DNA from 2 places in the Hydrogenophaga sp. YM1 genome. Region 1 is predicted to be linked to the other one. Evidence: riboswitches for the same ligand, from Rfam matches in the RefSeq annotation. Region 1 holds a riboswitch; the other holds the start of a gene.
The links. Region 1 has a riboswitch for glycine ahead of JNX00_RS18915 (PBP1A family penicillin-binding protein). Riboswitches for the same ligand answer to the same signal wherever they lie in the genome.
Positions count from the first base shown of each region.

Region 1 (4,680 bases):
CCGCCGCCGCGGCAACACCGGCGCCAACCTGCTGTTCCTGCTCGAGTCGCGCCTGGACAACGTCGTGTTCCGCATGGGCTTCGCCTCCACCCGCGCCGAAGCGCGCCAGATCGTGTCGCACAAGGCCATCACGGTGAACGGCCAGTCGGTCAACATCCCGTCCTTCCTGGTCAAGGCCGGTGACGTGGTCGCTGTGCGCGAGAAGTCCAAGAAGCAGGCCCGCGTGATCGAGGCGCTGGAACTGGCCAAGCAGATCGGCTTCCCCGGCTGGGTCGAAGTGTCGGTCGACAAGGTCGAAGGCGTCTTCAAGAAGACCCCTGACCGCGATGAATTCGGCTCGGACATCAACGAGTCGCTCATCGTCGAACTGTATTCGCGTTAATCCCGTCCCCGGCCGGGCGCGGCATCCGCTGCGTCGCCGGGCCATTCCATGCTCCGTCTGCCTTATCGGTGTAACGAGCCGAGGGAACTGAAGGAAGTCTGAATGCTGAACAACCTGCTCAAGCCCAAGTCCATCAACGTCGAGCAACTCTCGGCCAATCGCGCCAAGGTCACGCTGGAGCCCTTCGAACGTGGCTACGGGCACACCCTGGGCAACGCCCTGCGCCGCGTGCTGCTGTCGTCCATGGTGGGCCATGCCCCCACCGAAGTGACCATCGCTGGCGTGGTGCACGAATACTCGTCCATCGACGGCGTTCAGGAAGACGTGGTCAACCTGCTGCTCAACCTCAAGGGCGTGGTGTTCAAGCTCCACAACCGCGACGAGGTGACCCTGAGTCTGCGCAAGGACGGTGAAGGGGTCGTGACGGCCGCCGACATCCAGACCCCGCACGACGTCGAGATCGTCAACCCCGACCACGTCATCGCCACGCTGTCGGCCGGTGCCAAACTGGACATGCAGATCAAGGTCGAGAAGGGCCGCGGCTACGTGCCCGGCACCCTGCGCCGCGGCGACGAAGCCGCCCGCTCGATCGGCCGCATCGTCCTCGACGCCTCCTTCTCGCCGGTCAAGCGCGTGAGCTACACGGTGGAAAGCGCCCGCGTCGAGCAGCGCACCGACCTCGACAAGCTCGTGCTCGAGATCGAGACCAACGGCTCCATTGGCCCCGAAGAGGCCGTGCGCGCCTCGGCCAAGATCCTCGTTGAACAGCTCGCCGTGTTCGCCCAGCTGGAAGGCGCCGACCTCTTCACCGAGGCCCCGCAACAGCGCAGCTCGCAGCAGTTCGATCCGATCCTGCTGCGTCCCGTGGACGAGCTCGAACTCACCGTGCGTTCGGCGAACTGCCTGAAGGCCGAGAACATCTATTACATCGGTGACCTGATTCAGCGCACCGAGAACGAGCTGCTCAAGACCCCGAACCTGGGCCGCAAGTCGCTCAACGAAATCAAGGAAGTGTTGGCCTCGCGTGGTCTCACGCTGGGCATGAAGCTCGAGAACTGGCCGCCCGCCGGCCTCGACAAGCACTGATCTCAACCCTGAGCCTTCGGGCCAGGCCATGACGAACCGCCGGTACCTGATACGGCCGGCGGCAAAAGACGGAAAGGAAACACCATGCGTCACGGACACGGACTTCGCAAACTCAACCGCACCAGCGAGCACCGCCTGGCGATGCTGCGCAACATGATGAACTCGCTGCTCACGCACGAGGCCATCAAGACCACGCTGCCCAAGGCCAAGGAACTGCGCCGGGTCGTCGAACCCATGATCACCCTGGCCAAGGAGCCGACGGTGGCGAACCGCCGCCTCGCCTTCAACCGCCTGCGCGACCGCGATGTGGTGGTCAAGCTCTTTGACGAACTCGGTCCGCGCTTCAAGGCCCGTCCCGGTGGCTACACCCGCATCCTGAAGATGGGTTTCCGCGTGGGCGACAACGCGCCCATGGCCCTGGTGGAGCTGGTGGACCGCGCCGAACCGGCCGCCGACGCCGGTGAAGCCGACAAAGCGTGATATAATTTTTGGCTTGACGCGGAGTGGAGCAGCCTGGTAGCTCGTTGGGCTCATAACCCAAAGGTCGCAAGTTCAAATCTTGCCTCCGCAACCAAACAAACCCAGTGCCAGCTGGTGAAGAAGGCCCTCAAATCGAGGGCCTTTTTTCTTTGTGGCGCCGCGAGTGTCCGCCGCGCGCGGCGTCGGCAGGCGAAGGCCCGGATGCCATAATCGCCGCACTGCGGGAGAGCGGGGCCTCGGGCCCCCGCCGAAGGCGCAAACTCCCATCATCGCTCAGGCACCAGGACCGCAGCCACCTATTTCGCCGACTGGAGAGTGGCCTTCGCACGGCCCACCGAAGGGGCAAGCCGCGTCAGCGGCTGAAACTCTCAGGTTCAAGGACAGAGGGAGAGGCGCAGCAGGTTCGTGTCGATGCGACGCGAACGCCTGCGACCACCTATTGGAGTCCTGGTGCCTTCCCCCATCCCGCACAACCCCACGTCCCGGGTCGCGTCGACGCGCTTTGCCATCGCTCTCATCCTGGGCCTGCTCGCCGGCCTCTCGCTGGGCGGGGCCTACGCGCTTCACCGCCTGTGGCTGGAGCTGCCGAGCGTGGCGGCGCTGACCGACTACCAGCCCAAGCTGCCGCTGCGCATCCACGCCAGGGACGGCCGCCTGTTGGCCGAGTACGGTGAGGAGCGCCGCGAGCTCGTGGCGATCGAGCAGATTCCCAAGCGCATGCGCGAGGCGCTGCTGGCCATCGAGGACGCGGGCTTCTACGCGCACCGCGGCGTGGACTTCTCCGGGCTGGCGCGCGCCGCCTGGAGCAACCTGTTCGCCGGCGGGCGCGCGCAGGGCGGCAGCACCATCACCATGCAAGTGGCCCGCATGTTCTTTCTTAGCCCCGAGAAGACCTACCGCCGCAAGATCATGGAGGTCTTGCTGGCCTACAAGCTCGAGTTGCACCACGACAAAGACACGCTGCTCGAGCTGTACATGAACCAGGTCTACCTGGGCGAGCGCGCCTATGGCTTTGCCGCCGCCGCCTCGGTGTACTTCGACAAGGCGCTGCATGAGCTCACGCTGGCCGAGGCCGCGATGCTGGCCGGCCTGCCCAAGGCACCGTCGGCCTACAACCCCGTGGTCAACCGCGAGCGCGCGGTCGTGCGGCAGCGCCACATCCTGTCGCGCCTGCTGGCGCTGGGCTGGATCGACCAGCCCGCGCACGACCAGGCCCTGGCCGAGCCCCTGGTCCTGCGGTCACCCGAACGCTTGGGTGGACTGTACGTGGGGCATGCCGTGGAGCAGGCCCGCCAGCGGGTGGTGGAGCGTTTCGGAGACGAGGCGTACACGCGCGGCCTGGACGTGGTCCTCAGCATCGACGCGGACCTGCAGCGCGAGGCCATGCGCGCGCTGCGCGGCGGTTTGCTGCGCGCCCAGCAGCGGCACGGCTACGCCGGACCGGAAGCCCGGCTGCCCCCGCCCTGGCGCTTCGACGGGCCGGGGCTGAGGCGCGCGCTGGCCCCGTACCCCGACAGCGGCGAGCTGCAGGCGGCCCTGGTGCGCGGGGTGTCGTCCGCGGGCCTGCAGGCCCACCTGCGCGACGGCAGCGCCATCGCGCTCGCGCATCGCGCCGGGCGGGGTCCGCGCATCGAGGCGGGTTCGGTGATCCGCGTGCGGCGCGATGGGGCGCAAGCCTGGCGCCTGGCCCAGTTGCCGCGGATGGAGGGCGCCCTGGTCTCCATCGACATGGACACCGGCCACATCCTGGCCCTGGCCGGTGGCTTCGACCCGCGCCTGGGCCAGTACGACCACGCCATGCAGGCCCTGCGCCAACCCGGCTCCACCTTCAAGCCATTTGTCTACTCCGCGGCGCTGGAGCGCGGCTACTTCCCCGGCACGCTGGTGGAAGACCGCCAGCGCGTGGTGACGCCGGCTGCCCCGGGGCGCCGCGCCTGGGCCCCCCGCAACTACGGCGACCGCTACGACGGCTTCCTGACCGCCCGCGACGCGCTGGCGCGTTCCCGCAACGTGGCCACGGTGAACCTCATGGAGGCGGCGGGCGCGGCGCACGTGCGCGATTTCGCGGCGCGCTTCGGTTTCGATCCGCAACACAACCCGGCGACCCTGCCGCTGGCCCTGGGCGCCGGCGCGGTCTCGCCGCTGGGGCTGGCGCAGGCCTACGCGGTGTTCGGCAGCGGCGGCGAATGGCGCCCCGCCGTGCTGATCACCCGCGTGAGCGAGCGTGGCGGCGCCGTGCTGTTCGACGCCGCCGACCGCGCGCCGGCGGTGCGCGCCGTCTCCGAGCGCAACGCCTACATCGTGGACAGCATGCTGCGCGACGTCGTGCAGCAGGGCACGGCGCGGCGCGCCCTGCGCCTGGACCGCCCCGACGTGGCGGGCAAGACCGGCACCTCCAACCAGGCCCGCGACGTGTGGTTCGCGGGCTATTCGTCGGGGGTGTCCACCGTGGTGTGGATGGGCTACGACCAGCCGCGCAGCCTGGGCCGGGCCACCGGGGCCACGCACGCGCTGCCTGTGTGGACCGAGTTCATGGCCCGCGCCGTGGCCGACCGCGCGCCGCGCCTGCGCGAGCGGCCCGGCGGCGTCGTGGTCCATGCTGGCGACTACGCCTATGCGGAGTACGTGAGCGACGTGTGTGTGCAGGACGACAACGGCCGGGTGGCGGGGCCGTTCGACTGCGCGCCGCAGGCGCCAGGCGAGGCGCCGCCGGGTTGAGGGTCCGCAGGCCG
Region 1 covers NZ_CP070223.1:4,023,407-4,028,086, reverse strand. The annotation lists gene rpsD (30S ribosomal protein S4) at 1-382, shown strand, start outside; gene rpoA (DNA-directed RNA polymerase subunit alpha) at 485-1,468, shown strand; gene rplQ (50S ribosomal protein L17) at 1,553-1,948, shown strand; tRNA gene JNX00_RS18920 (tRNA-Met) at 1,966-2,042, shown strand; glycine riboswitch at 2,247-2,342, shown strand; gene JNX00_RS18915 (PBP1A family penicillin-binding protein) at 2,399-4,666, shown strand.

Region 2 (4,680 bases), 2.2 Mb from region 1:
GCCGCACGCCCGATTTCCTGATGCCGCGCAACTTCCACAACGAGGGTTGCTACGTCATCAGCCTGGGCAACGTGGTGAAGTGGCTGGCCGAGCAGGCCGAGGCCCTGGGCGTGGAGATCTTCCCCGGCTTCACCGCCGCCGAGGTGCTCTACAACGACGACGGTTCCGTCAAGGGCGTGGCCACGGGCAACCAGGGCATCGGCAAGGACGGCGAGCCCACCGAAGCCTTTCAGCTCGGCATGGAGCTGCACGCCAAGTACACCGTGTTCGCCGAGGGCGCGCGCGGCCACCTGGGCAAGCAGCTCATCGCCAGGTTCGACCTCGACAAGGGCAAGGACCCGTCGAGCTGGGCCATCGGCGTCAAAGAGCTGTGGGAGGTTCCGGCCGACAAGGCCAAGCCCGGCCTGGTGGTGCACACCGCCGGCTGGCCCATGACGGACGACACCTTCGGCGGCGGCTTCCTCTACCACCTGGAGGACAACAAGGTCACGCTGGGCTTCGTCATCGGGCTGGACTACAGCAACCCCTGGCTCTCGCCCTTCGAGGAGATGCAGCGCTGGAAGACGCACCCGGCGATCAAGGCGCACATCGAAGGCGGCAAGCGCCTGGGCTACGGCGCGCGCGCCATCAACAACGGCACGCCGCAGGCCATGCCCAAGACGGTGTTCCCCGGCGGCGCGCTGGTGGGCTGCGACGCCGGCTACCTGAACGCCGCGCGCATCAAGGGCAGCCACGCGGCCATCAAGAGCGGCATGCTCTGTGCCGAGGCGGCCTTCGAGGCCGTGACGGCCGGCCGTTCGAGCGACGAGCTCTCGGCCTACCCCGCGGCCTTCGAGAAGAGCTGGCTGCACGAGGAGCTCTGGCAGACCCGCAACTTCAAGGCCTGGTTCAAGAAGGGCCCGACCATCGGCAAGCTGATGACGGGCATCGAGCAGTGGTTCCTGCCCAAGATCGGCGTGAGCGCGCCGCCCTGGACCCTGCACCGCGACAAGCCCGACCACGAGTACCTCAGGCCCGCGGACCAGATGCCCAAGATCGCCTACCCCAAGCCGGACGGCGTGCTCAGCTTCGACCGCCTCTCCAGCGTCTTCGTCTCCAACACCAACCACGAGGAGAACCAGCCCGCGCACCTGACGCTGAAGAACAGCACGGTGCCGGTGCAGGTGAACCTGGCGAAGTACGCGGGCCCGGAAAGCCGCTATTGCCCGGCCGGCGTGTACGAGTTCGTGAAGACCGATGCGGGCGAGGACCGCCTGCAGATCAACGCGCAGAACTGCGTGCACTGCAAGACCTGCGACATCAAGGACCCGACGCAGAACATCGTATGGGTGACGCCCGAAGGCGGCGGCGGGCCCAACTACGCGGGCATGTGAGGCGGGGACGTGTGACGTCCCTCACGCGATCGCCACGAAGCCGCCCCCGGGCGGCTTTTTCACGCCCGCGTGACACGCGAGCGTCATGTGCCCCGCCCAGAGTGCGGCGTCCACCGCCGCCTGCGCACCGCCCATGCTCATCAAGACCGACAAAGGCCGCACCGAATTGCTCCCGGGCCATCGCTCGCTGGGCCAGCGCGAGCGCGCCATCCTGCTGGTGGCCGATGGCCGCAAGTCCACCGATTCGCTCAACGCCCTCTTCCACGGCGAAGGCCGCGCCATGGTGGAGGCGCTGCTGGCCGACGGCTACCTGATCGACGAAGCCCCGGCCGCGCCGCCCGCGCGCCCGGTGCCGCCGCCACCGCGCGGCTCGGTGGACACCTTCAGCGGGCCGCGCTCGCTGGCCAGCGCGCGCATGTTCCTGTTCGATCTGTCCGACCGCATGTTCGCCGCGCGCGACCGCGCCCTGGCCGACCGCTTCCGCCAGGCGCTGCGCGAGGCGCGCGACGCCGCGAGCATGTTGGCCGTGGGCCAGGACATGCTCACCGAGATCGAGCGTGTCGCGGGCGCCGAGCGCGCCGCCTCGATCAGTGAGCGCCTGGCCAAGGTGCTGCCCGAGACCGCCCCGCAGGACGCCTGAGCGCGCCCTCGCGCCCCTGAGGACGCCGGGCGGCGTTGTCCGTGCGCGCCGGGTTCCCGGCTAGAATCCGCCGCATTGTCAGGAGAGCGTTCCCCCGGGGAACCGCCGAAGGCGCAGGGGCCGGACCAGGCCCCGAACGCTCAGGCAAAAGGACTGGCAAACGCCCGCCACCCGGCGGGCGATCCCCCCTGGAGAGAGGCCCCACCCGATGGGGTCCACCGAAGGAGCAAGCGTGGCATCGCCCGCGTGAATCTCTCAGGTAAAGCGGACAGTGGGGCAGCGCACGGATGAACCCGTGTCCCGCCCCGCGAGGGGCCTGCCCCCGCCAGAGAACCCGCCGTGTCCGCCGACGCTCCCACCGACCTCCTCAAGACTCCGCTGCACGCGCTGCACCTCGAACTGGGCGCGCGCCTGGTGCCCTTCGCGGGCTACAGCATGCCGGTGCAGTACCCGGCGGGCCTCATGGCCGAGCACCTGCACACGCGCGAAGCCGCCGGCCTGTTCGACGTCTCGCACATGGGCCAGCTGCGGCTCATCGGCCCCGACGCCGCCGCCGCCTTCGAAAGCCTGATGCCGGTGGACGTGATCGGCCTAGCGCCCGGCAAGCAGCGCTACGGCCTGCTGCTCAGCGACGAGGGCACTGTCATCGACGACCTGATGTTCGTGAACCGGGGCGACGACCTCTTCGTCATCGTCAACGGCGCCTGCAAGCACGGCGACCTCCAGCACATCGTCGAGCGCATCGGCGCGCGCTGCACCGTGGAGCCGCAGTTCGACCGCGGCCTGCTCGCGCTGCAGGGCCCGCGGGCCGTGACGGCCCTGCAGCGCCTGGTGCCCGGCGTGGAGAAGCTGGTCTTCATGACCGGCGGCGCCTTCAGCTGGCAGGGCAAGCCCCTGTTCGCCACGCGCAGCGGCTACACCGGCGAGGACGGCTTCGAGATCTCGCTGGCCGCGGCCGACACCGAGGCCTTCGCGCGTGCCCTGCTCGCGCAGCCCGAGGTGAAACCCGTCGGCCTGGGCGCGCGCAACTCGCTGCGCCTGGAAGCCGGCCTGTGCCTCTACGGCAACGACATCGACACCACCACCACGCCCGTGGAGGCCGCGCTCAACTGGGCCATGCAGAAGGTGCGCCGCACAGGCGGCGCGCGCGCGGGGGGCTTCCCCGGCGCCGAGCGCGTGCTCGCGCAGCTCGACGGCAGCGCGCCCCTGTCGCGTGTGCGCGTGGGCCTGCTCGCGCAGGAGCGGGTGCCGGTGCGCGAGCACACCGAACTGCAGAGCGAGGCCGGCGAGCGCCTCGGTGAAGTCACCAGCGGCCTGCTCGGCCCCAGCATCAACCAGCCCATCGCCATGGGCTACGTGCCGCCGGCCTTCGCGGCCGTGGGCACGCGCCTGAACGCGCTGGTGCGCGGCAAGGCCGTGCCCATGCAGGTGGCCTCCCTGCCTTTCGTTCCCAACCGTTACCACCGCGGCTGATCGCCGCAGGAGCACAACCATGACCGTCAAGTACACCCCCGACCACGAGTGGATCCAGCTCGAGGACCACGAAGCCGCCGTCGTCGGCATCACCCTGCACGCGCAGGACGCGCTGGGCGACGTGGTCTTCGTCGAGCTGCCCGAGGTGGGCCGCAGCTACGCCAAGGGCGAGGTCGCCGGCGTGGTCGAGTCGGTGAAGGCCGCGGCCGACGTCTACATGCCGCTGGACGGCGAGGTGACCGAGGTCAACGAAGCCCTGCGCGCCGACCCCTCGCTGGCCAACAGCGACCCCCTGGGCAAGGGCTGGTTCTTCAAGGTCCTGATCAAGGACATGGGCCAGTTCGATCCGCTCATGGACGAGCCGGCCTACCAGAAGTTCGTCAAGGACAACGCCTGACCTTTCCCCCGCCACCGAGGCCCGCCATGCTCATGCCCTCCGTCAAGCCCCTGGGTGAACTCGAAAACGTCAGCGAATTCGTCGCGCGCCACATCGGCATCGACGAAGCCGGCGAGCGCCACATGCTCTCGGTCATCGGCGAGGCCTCGCGCCGCGCGCTGATCGACAGCATCGTGCCGCGCCCGATCGCGCGCCGCCAGGGCATGCAACTGCCCGCGCCGCTGACCGAGGCCGCCGCGCTGGCCGAGCTCCAGGGCATCGCGCGCCAGAACAAGCTGCTCAAGAGCTTCATCGGCCAGGGCTACCACGGCACCCACACACCGGGCGTCATCCTGCGCAACATCCTGGAGAACCCCGCCTGGTACACGGCTTACACGCCCTACCAGGCCGAAATCTCGCAGGGCCGAATGGAGGCGCTGGTCAACTTCCAGACCATGGTCACCGACCTGACGGGCATGGACATCGCCAACGCCTCCATGCTCGACGAGGCCACGGCCGCAGCCGAGGCCATGACGCTGGCCAAGCGCTCCGTGAAGGCCAAGGGCCATGCCTTCGTGGTGTCGGGCGACACGCACCCGCAGACCATCGAGGTGATCCAGACGCGCGCGGCGCCGCTGGGCCTGGAGGTGCGCGTGGCCATGTCGGGCGAGGAATGGGACGCCATGCTGGCGGCCGACGACTACTTCGCGGCCTTCACGCAGTACCCGGCCTCCAGCGGCTGGCTGCACGACTGGACGGCGGACGCCGCCACCGTGCACGGCAAGAACGCCGCCTTCATCGTGGCCGCCGACCTGCTG
Region 2 covers NZ_CP070223.1:1,781,322-1,786,001, reverse strand. The annotation lists gene JNX00_RS08530 (electron transfer flavoprotein-ubiquinone oxidoreductase) at 1-1,373, shown strand, start outside; gene JNX00_RS08525 (hypothetical protein) at 1,507-2,013, shown strand; glycine riboswitch at 2,083-2,179, shown strand; glycine riboswitch at 2,192-2,295, shown strand; gene gcvT (glycine cleavage system aminomethyltransferase GcvT) at 2,353-3,486, shown strand; gene gcvH (glycine cleavage system protein GcvH) at 3,506-3,883, shown strand; gene gcvP (aminomethyl-transferring glycine dehydrogenase) at 3,910-4,680, shown strand, end outside.
Region 2: it holds a riboswitch for glycine, as region 1 does, so the genes downstream of both, gcvT (glycine cleavage system aminomethyltransferase GcvT) here and JNX00_RS18915 (PBP1A family penicillin-binding protein) in region 1, are expected to answer to the same signal.